3 regions of the Citrobacter amalonaticus genome follow, and region 3 is predicted to be linked to each of the others. Evidence: predicted binding sites of a transcription regulator. Region 3 holds the regulator's gene; each other region holds the start of a gene.
The links. Region 3 encodes PurR, which represses purine synthesis genes. Its sites were predicted from a motif close to CANGCAAACGTTTGCNTG; they were not measured.
Positions count from the first base shown of each region.

Region 1: the regulator PurR is predicted to act here: its motif matches at 1,975-1,992, upstream of purT (formate-dependent phosphoribosylglycinamide formyltransferase).
Region 2: the regulator PurR is predicted to act here: its motif matches at 1,918-1,935, upstream of pyrD (quinone-dependent dihydroorotate dehydrogenase).

Region 1 is NZ_CP014015.2:4,776,243-4,779,499, forward strand. It holds gene ptrB (oligopeptidase B) at 1-336, opposite strand, end outside; gene AL479_RS23065 (tellurite resistance TerB family protein) at 424-1,083, opposite strand; gene yebF (protein YebF) at 1,178-1,531, opposite strand; gene yebG (DNA damage-inducible protein YebG) at 1,605-1,895, opposite strand; gene purT (formate-dependent phosphoribosylglycinamide formyltransferase) at 2,027-3,205, shown strand.
Region 2 is NZ_CP014015.2:3,733,996-3,737,252, reverse strand. It holds gene AL479_RS17970 (YcbX family protein) at 1-104, shown strand, start outside; gene zapC (cell division protein ZapC) at 101-643, opposite strand; gene pyrD (quinone-dependent dihydroorotate dehydrogenase) at 823-1,833, opposite strand; gene ssuE (NADPH-dependent FMN reductase) at 2,078-2,653, shown strand; gene AL479_RS17945 (sulfonate ABC transporter substrate-binding protein) at 2,646-3,257, shown strand, end outside.
Region 3 is NZ_CP014015.2:4,178,602-4,181,858, forward strand. It holds gene punC (purine nucleoside transporter PunC) at 1-103, opposite strand, end outside; gene punR (DNA-binding transcriptional activator PunR) at 215-1,147, shown strand; gene purR (HTH-type transcriptional repressor PurR) at 1,144-2,169, opposite strand; gene AL479_RS20320 (YnhF family membrane protein) at 2,463-2,552, shown strand; gene AL479_RS20330 (MFS transporter) at 2,721-3,257, shown strand, end outside.

The DNA.
Region 1 (3,257 bases), 600 kb from region 3:
TTCCCAGTCATCCCATTCCTCACTCAGCGCGGACTGACGTTGATAAATGGCGTACTCACATCCGGGTTCATAGAGATGGCGATAGCGATACCCGTTCTTCACCCAGGGCGCAGAGGTATCGCGGGGAGGAATACGATCGATAATTTCTTTCAGCACGCGTTCCTGCAATGCCTGTTGCGTGGACATCACCTGATGTCCGTACTGGTTTTCCTGTTTCAGGTACGCCAGCACATCCGGTTGCGAACGGCTGTCGTCCCGCAGCCAGTAGTAATTATCAATGCGAGTGTCGCCATGGAGAGTCATGGCGTGAGGAATGCGATTGGCTTTCGGCAGCATGTCGTTGTTCTTTCGTCTTTATACACCCTCTAAGGGTGGCAAAACTGACGAATGATGCAAGCGAAACATGCCGCCGGAGGTCGTTTGTTAGTCGGGTAGCGCCTGTTTTTGCTGTTGCAGATCCTGCTCGATGCCATCACGAACATCCTGCGGGATCTTCAGCGCATCACCCAGTGCGTTCAGGTAACTGCGCTCCATAAAGTGGTCGATATCAATGGCCGCACAGCTGAGAAAATAGATCTCCAGCGCCTCTTCTTCATTGCGGATCCCCTGCGCCAGGCGCTGCGGATCCAGCGGTTGTTCAATCGCCTGCTCGATGAGCGCACGCCCTTGCGCTTCAACACCTGCTTCACGCAGCTGCTGTTCGATTGCCGCCCGTTCTTTGGCATCGATATGGCCGTCACTTTTCGCGGCGAAGACCAGCGCCAGGATCAGCCGTTCGGTGCGCACATCCAGCGGCGTGCTTTGCGCGCCAAATTGCGGTTCATCCTGATGCGCCGCGCGAACCTTATCCTTGTACTTGTTCCACAGCACGCTTCCTGCCACCGCGCCGCCGCCGACCAACAGTGCGCTGGTGCCGTATTTGCTGAGCAGTTTGCGGGAGGATTTGCTGGCGACCAGTAACCCAGCCAGACCACCCAGCGCGCCGGGTACCAGCAGCTTACTTAATCCCTGTTCACCTGAAGAAGAGGAGGACGATCCGTTTTGCCCGAGAAGAGAGTGTAATTGATTAAGCCAGTTAGCCATTTTATCCCTCAAGTACTGACAATGAATTTTCAAAGCGTACCCGAGGGGATGTCAGGAAATGTCTGCCGGCGCTAAAGATGCGCAAATGTTCGCGCTATTGCGAACGATATTCCGCCGTGCCGGCCTTACAGTCGACCTTCACCTGATAATGAATATCCGCGCTTTTCCCGCGCACGGTCAGCGGCACCGTCCATTTCCCGTCCTGCCCGGTAATCTCTTTCGGATTGACCCAGGCAACCGGGTCAGCTTGCCCTACCCGTTTTTGATCGTCTGCCCAGCGCACCACGCGATTTTGCTGATAATCACGTTTCACACTTGCGGCAATACCTGTCGCATCGAGACCATCGCAATGGGGGAATTTGACGGTTTTGCTGTCAGTCTCTGCCGCCGACACCGACAGACTGGCGCTTAACAACAGCAGGCTGATTAACGCACCTTTTCTTTTCATACTTTTCCTTTACCTGGTAGCACATTGATTCAGGAAAAAGCATGGTACAAAACGTCAGGAGCGCAAGTCAGATTCAGGCCGCCTGCGTATCGTCCCCGGCAGAGGCGTCATTCTCAACCACCTGCGGAGAAGGCAACTTGCCGGTTTTGAGGATGGTGCTCAGCACCTCTTTTTGTTCGGCCAGCCACAGCGACAGCGCTTCACGCTGTTCGTCTTCCAGCGCCAGCGGGGACTGTTCAAGCCAGGTGTCGAGCAGATCCGCCGTATCCAGCATTTTGTCATACGCATCGGCTTCCTTTTTGCTGGTAAATGACATTTTTTCCTCACCTTCCCGAATGACTACGTATTTAACTTCAACCGCCATATTGCAGCCTCTCAATATTACTGTATTTATGTACAGTATATTCTATTTTACCGCTGAAATCAACCTGGCAATAAAGACAGACGCAAACGTTTTCGTATATACTGCGGCCAAATTTGTTGGGGGATATATTCATGACGGTATTAGGCACAGCGCTGCGTCCGGCAGCAACTCGGGTGATGTTATTGGGTTCTGGTGAACTGGGTAAAGAAGTGGCCATCGAGTGCCAGCGTCTCGGCGTGGAAGTGATCGCGGTGGACCGCTATGCCGACGCACCGGCCATGCATGTCGCGCATCGTTCGCACGTCATTAATATGCTGGATAGCGACGCGCTTCGCCGCGTAGTGGAGCTGGAGAAACCGCACTATATCGTGCCGGAGATTGAAGCCATTGCCACAGATATGCTGGTGACGCTGGAACAAGAAGGACTGAACGTCGTGCCCTGCGCACGCGCGACAAAACTCACGATGAACCGTGAAGGTATTCGCCGTCTGGCGGCAGAAGAACTGGCACTGCCCACCTCAACCTTCCGTTTTGCCGACAGTGAAGCCACCTTCCGCGACGCCGTGGCTGAAATTGGTTATCCCTGCATTGTCAAACCGGTGATGAGTTCTTCCGGCAAAGGGCAGAGTTTTATTCGTTCCGAAACGCAGCTGGCGCAAGCCTGGGACTATGCCCAACAGGGCGGTCGCGCAGGTGCCGGTCGGGTCATCGTCGAAGGGGTTGTGAAGTTTGATTTTGAAATCACCCTGCTCACCGTCAGCGCCGTCGATGGCGTCCATTTCTGTGCTCCGGTGGGTCATCGCCAGGAAGATGGCGACTATCGTGAATCCTGGCAGCCGCAGCAGATGAGCGCGCTGGCGCTGGAACGCGCTCAGGACATTGCCCGTAAAGTGGTGCTAGCCCTGGGTGGTCACGGTCTGTTTGGCGTAGAGCTGTTTGTCTGCGGGGATGAGGTCATCTTCAGCGAGGTCTCCCCTCGCCCGCACGATACCGGCATGGTGACGTTGATCTCTCAGGACTTGTCGGAGTTTGCCCTGCACGTACGCGCTTTTCTCGGACTGCCCGTGGGCGCTATTCGTCAGTATGGTCCGGCAGCCTCTGCCGTGATTTTACCGCAACTGACCAGTCAGGACGTGACGTTTGGCAATGTTCAGGCTGCCGTCGGCGCCGGTTTGCAGGTCCGTTTCTTCGGTAAGCCGGAAATCGATGGGACGCGTCGTCTGGGCGTGGCGCTGGCAACGGCTGACAACATTGATGACGCTATTGAACGCGCGAAAAACGCCGCCGCGCAGGTGAAAGTGACAGGGTAACAACAGCAGCCGTAGGCCGAATAAGGCGGTCATGCCGCTATCCGGCAAAGCC
Region 2 (3,257 bases), 440 kb from region 3:
TGGAAGGCGAAGTGAACCCGCTGAAGCGATCGGCACTGGGCGATGATGGCACCATTCTCAGCTGTAGCTGCGTGCCAAAAACCGCACTGAAGCTGGCGCTTTAAACCGCCTGTTCCAGGCTGAAGCTGTGCGGACGGAACTGCGGCTTCAGTCGGTCATTCATTATTTTAATCGCATCACCAAGCTGCATTGTCCGCCCGGCCACAACCACGCCGGGTTGCGCCAGCAGGCACAGCGCCGCATTCTCGCCAGGCTCTACCACTAACAGATTGATTTGCTCCTGGGTATCGCTCAGCCAGACACAGGCCGCATCGCCGGTTCCGGGTACCCAGTTTTCGCCGTGCGCCACAAAGTGCCAGCTTTTCGGCATTTGTGGTTTCAGATAGCGAATGGCCACTAGCGCATTGAGCACCAGCTCCGCTTTCTGGTCTTTAGAGAGCTCAAGGTCGCGGCACTTTTCTTCAAAAGAGAAGTACAGCGCGGCATCATCAACGCAAAAACCAGACGGTGAGAATGCATCCGGGGTAAGCATTTTGCGGGCAAAACGCGAGCGAAATAACATGCCATTGGCTAAATCGAGCATCATTCGGTCATGCTCTTCGTCATAATACCAGCGCCAGTTATCGTCAGGTTTAATTCGCATTATTTTCTCTCCCCTCTCCATCGCCCCGTTGCAAAATTGTCCTTTTTCGCCGCTTCGTTTATTACCTTAATAAGCAAAGCCTAAAATGTTTAAATAAGCAACAGTGAAAGAATATAAAACAACCAGGGAAGGAAATAAACCCCTGGTTGTCTGATATTCTGATAAAGAGAGAGAAAAAATCAAATATGGGTTACGATTTCTTTAATCAGCGGCGGACCTTTAAAAATAAAACCAGAATAAATCTGAACCAGCGACGCCCCGGCAGCCATCTTCTCGCGCGCGGCAATCACTGAGTCGATACCGCCGACGCCAATAACAGGCAACTGACCTTTTAATTCCTGAGACAGACGGCGGATAATTTCTGTACTTTTTAATTGCAGCGGACGACCGCTTAAGCCACCCATTTGATCGCAATTTTTCATTCCCTGAACCAGAGAACGATCGAGTGTTGTATTGGTGGCAATAACGCCATCAATATTATGCCGTACTAAACTATCGGCAACCTGGATCAGTTCTTCCTCAGAAAGATCCGGCGCGATCTTTACTGCGATCGGAACATATTTCTGGTGGATCGTTTGCAGATCGTTTTGTTTATTTTTAATCGCCGTAAGCAAATCATCCAGCGCGTCGCCATATTGCAATGAACGTAATCCCGGCGTATTTGGCGAGGAGATATTAATAGCAATATAACCGGCATAGGCATAGATTTTTTCCATACAAATCAGATAGTCATCTTTACCCTGCTCAACCGGCGTATCTTTATTTTTGCCGATATTAATCCCGAGCACCCCGTCATAATGGGCCTTTTTAACGTTCTCCACCAGGTTATCAACGCCGTGGTTATTAAAGCCCATACGGTTGATCAAACCTTCGGCATCGACCAGGCGGAACAGTCTTGGCTTATCGTTGCCGGGCTGTGGACGCGGGGTCACGGTGCCGATCTCGATCGAGCCAAATCCCATCGCGCCCAGGGCATCAATACACTCCCCGTCCTTATCCAGACCGGCGGCCAGACCGAGCGGATTTTTGAAGGTTAATCCCATACAGGTAACCGGTTTTGCCGGAACTTTCTGGCGGATCAGCGCTTCTAGCGGCGTTCCCGTCACACGACGTAATTGCTGAAATGTTAATTCATGAGCGCGCTCAGGATCGAGCTGGAAAAGGGCTTTACGAACGAAGGGGTAGTACATGAACTCTCCTGGATTCCCGGTGTGCAAACCGGGGGCGTATTATGGGTGATATCGGTCAAAAAGGGAATTGACCTGCGGCAATAAAAAGCAAACGTTTTCCCTGGCAGCTTCTTTTTATGCAATTTTCAGCTTTTCTATTCCGCATAAATCATTTCGATTCCCGATTCCCCTCTGTCAGACTGCAAAAATTGTTATCAATGTTAAATAAAAGCGAACAATTGGTTATAAGGGGGAGAATGCATTTATGCGCGTCATCACTCTGGCGGGAAGCCCACGCTTTCCCTCTCGATCCAGCGCCTTACTGGAATATGCCCGGGAAAAATTGAACGGTCAGGACGTTGAGGTATACCACTGGAATTTGCACAACTTCGAGCCTGAAGATCTGCTGTATGCCCGTTTCGATAGCCCGGCGTTAAAAACACTGGTTGAGCAACTGAAAGAAGCGGATGGCCTGATCGTTGCCACGCCGGTCTATAAAGCGGCCTATTCCGGGGCGCTTAAAACGCTGCTTGATCTGCTCCCGGAACGGGCGCTGGAAGGTAAAGTCGTCCTGCCACTGGCGACGGGCGGCACCGTTGCTCATCTGCTTGCCGTCGATTACGCGCTGAAACCGGTGCTCAGCGCCCTGAAGGCCCAGGAGATTTTACACGGCGTCTTTGCCGATGACTCCCAGGTAATCGACTATCAGCATAAGCCGCATTTCACACCCAATTTACAGCTGCGTCTTGATAACGCGCTGGAAACGTTCTGGCACGCCCTGCATCGCCGCGACGTTAAGGTTCCCGCCTTTGAGACGGTGAGAGGTGCGGCCCATGCGTAATCTTCTTAAAGCCCGTACGGCATGGCTGGCATTCGCTGGACTGCTGGCCTTTACCGGACTGACACAGGCGGCGGAGCCCTCACCAGATGCCCTGCGTATTGGCTATCAGAAAGGCAGCATCAGTATGGTTCTGGCGAAAAGCCACCAGCTGCTTGAAACACGTTATCCCGGAACAAAAATATCCTGGATTGAATTTCCCGCCGGGCCGCAGATGCTGGAAGCCCTGAACGTCGGCAGTATTGATCTGGGCAGCACCGGCGATATTCCGCCCATTTTCGCCCAGGCCGCCGGGGCAGATTTAGTGTACGTCGGCGTCGAGCCGGCGAAACCGAAAGCCGAAGTGATTCTGGTGCCGGAAAACAGCCCCATCAAAACGGTGGCGGAACTGAAAGGTCACAAAGTCGCGTTCCAGAAAGGCTCCAGCTCCCACAACCTGCTGCTGCGCGCCTTGCAACAGGCCGGGCTGAAATTTACCGATATCCAGCCTACCTACCTGACCCCTGCCGATGCCCGAGCGGCTTTCCAGCAAGGGAATGTCGATGCGTGGGCCATCTGGGATCCTTACTATTCTGCAGCATTATTGCAGGGCGGCGTGCGCGTGCTG
Region 3 (3,257 bases):
CAGATTGAATGGCGGCAAATGCGGGCAAATACATGTCGGTTGCCAGAAAACCCAACACGCTGAGCCCTGCCAGCCAGACTAAAAACCCTTTTCCTGGTTGCATAGTTGTTCTCTAATTTTGATTAATCACACTGGCGCAGAGTGTAGGGAGTGAATTTCGGCTTGTGAAACGGTAATATTTGTTTATTGCATTCAAAAATTTTGTAGGCAGATTATGTGGTCAGAATATGCGCTGGAAGTCGTCGATGCCGTGGCGCGCAACGGGAGTTTTAGTTCTGCGGCCCAGGAGTTGCACCGGGTGCCTTCGGCGGTCAGCTACACGGTTCGCCAACTGGAAGAGTGGCTGGCCGTCCCGCTTTTTGAACGTCGCCATCGTGATGTAGTGTTAACCCCGGCGGGCGCCTGGTTTTTGAAAGAAGGCCGCTCTGTCATCAAAAAAATGCAGATCACGCGCCAGCAGTGTCAGCAGATCGCCAACGGCTGGCGTGGGCAACTTCCCATCGCGGTGGACAATATCGTGCGACCGGAACGCACGCGGCAATTGATCGTCGATTTCTACCGCCACTTTGATGACGTGGAGCTACTGGTCTTTCAAGAGGTGTTTAATGGCGTCTGGGACGCGCTGTCAGATGGCCGGGTCGAACTCGCCATCGGGGCAACCCAGGCGATCCCGGTGGGAGGACGATACACGTTCCGCGATATGGGTAAGCTGAGCTGGTGTTGCGTCGTTGCCAGTACGCATCCGCTGGCCGCTATGAGCGGGCCGTTAAGCGATGACACGTTGCGCAACTGGCCGTCGCTGGTGCTGGAAGATACGTCCCGCACTCTGCCGAAGCGCGTGACCTGGCTGCTGGACAACCAGAAGCGGGTGGTGGTGCCGGACTGGGATTCCTCCGCGACCTGTATTAGCGCCGGACTCTGTGTCGGCATGGTACCGACGCATTTCGCCAAGCCGTATCTTAACAAGGGGCAGTGGGTCGTGTTAAATCTGGAGAACCCGTTCCCGGATGCGGCCTGTTGCCTGACCTGGCAGCAGAATGATATGTCACCTGCGCTGATCTGGCTGCTGGATTATCTGGGAGACAGTGAAACGCTGAACAAAGAGTGGTTGCGGGAGCCAGATGAGACTCCCGCAGAAGAGGCTTAACGACGGTAGTCGCGGAACGGGCCATCCGCAACGGAGCGGCGCTCCACCAGGCGCGGGTGGACTTCAATAGACTGCGACTCTTCGCGTTTATTGACGATGCGGTCCAGCAACATATTAAAGGCCGTCTCACCCAGCGAATCTTTTGGCTGGTGGATAGTGGTCAACGCCGGCGTAAAGAAACGGGCGTTGCGCACGTTGTCGTAGCCTATCAGCGACACGTCCTGCGGGACGCGCAGACCCATCTCATCGGCGGCGCACAGGGCGCCCATCGCCATGATATCGCCGCCACAGAAGACCGCCGTCGGGCGATGCGCCTGCGACAGAATTTGCTGCATAGCGCGGTAGCCGGATTCCGGCTCGAAGTCGCCTTGTACAATCCAGTTTTCAGGCACTTTAATCAGCGCTTCATCCATCGCCTTCATAAAACCGGCCAGACGGCCTGCGCCAGTGTTACGCTCCATCAGTCCTGGGATCACGCCAATTTCGCGATGTCCGCGCTCAACGAGGTAACGGCCTGCCATATAACCGCCTTCAAAGGCGTTATCAATCACCGTATCGGTGAAGTCGGCTTTGGCTTCGCCCCAGTCCATCACCACCATCGGGATATGACGATATTCTTCCAGCATTGAGAGCAGGGGATCGGGGTATTCGGAACACATTACCAGCAGGCCATCAACGCGTTTTTGCGCCATCATGGACAGATAGGCACGCTGTTTTTCCAGGTTGTTCCAGACGTTACCGAGGATCAGGGTATAGCCCTTCTGGAAGCAGTTCTTCTCAACCGCTTCAATAATTTCGGCAAAATAGGGGGCTTCGCTGCTCGTCGCCAGCAAACCGATAGACTTGGTATGGTTGACTTTCAGGCTGCGGGCAACCGCGCTGGGGGAATAGTGCAATTCTTTGATTGCCGCCCACACTGCATTGCGTGTTTCTTCAGCGACGAAACGCGTTTTGTTAATTACGTGTGACACGGTTGTAGTGGAAACGTTTGCGCGCTTCGCTACATCTTTAATTGTTGCCATTAAATCTCACTCCAGACCCAACCTGAACATTAAATTACGCTAAGTAAACGTTTGCCTTTACTCATCCTGTGCCCAACATCAGGGCTGCGGCACGCCGGGAAACGACACGGAACGTCAGGAAGGGGTCAATGGCCGGTACGCTAATCAAGTAAGCGTCGAATTTTGTCTGATCTTTACGAAAAGGGGAAGTATTAAAAGCACATATCACTCTAAATCGTGGGAGATTTTTACACTCAAGTGTGTAAAAATGCGCTATATCACTTTTTGTGTGGGAATAAAAAGGAGAAAAGTTGATGAGCACCGATCTGAAATTTTCATTAGTGACCACGTTTATTGTTCTGGCTTTAATCGTTGCGGGCGGCCTGACGGCGGCACTGCACTGATCCCCCTCGGGGGAGTTCCTGCTCCCTCGAACCTCCTGTCATATTGTTATTGAATCTGCAAAAGTCTTTTGTATTTTTGTTAACTTCTCTTTTTTTGTGATTGATGTCATGCTTTTGACTCTTAGTTAAGCATCGCGCCCTGTCGCGAAGAGCCGGAGTCATCACTGCATGAAAATTAATTATCCGTTACTGGCGCTGGCCATCGGCGCGTTCGGCATCGGTACCACCGAATTCTCGCCAATGGGTCTGCTGCCCGTCATCGCGCGTGGCGTTGATGTGTCCATCCCTGCGGCAGGTATGCTGATTAGCGCTTATGCGGTAGGCGTGATGGTCGGCGCGCCGCTGATGACGCTGTTGCTGTCACATCGCGGACGCCGTAATGCGCTCATTTTTCTGATGGCTATTTTTACGCTCGGTAACGTGCTCTCGGCGATTTCGCCGGATTACACCACGCTGATGTTGTCACGTATTTTAACCAGCCTTAACCACGGCGCATTCTTTGGCCTGGGTTCGGTGGTGGCGGCAAGCGTGGTGCCGAAGCACAAACAGGCGAGCGCCGTTGCCACTATGTTTATGGGGCTGACCATCGCCAATATCGGCGGTGTGCCGGCGGCGACCTGGCTGGGTGAAACCATCGGCTGGCGGATGTCGTTCATGGCGACGGCGGGGCTGGGCGTTATCTCGATGCTGAGTCTCTTCTTCTCA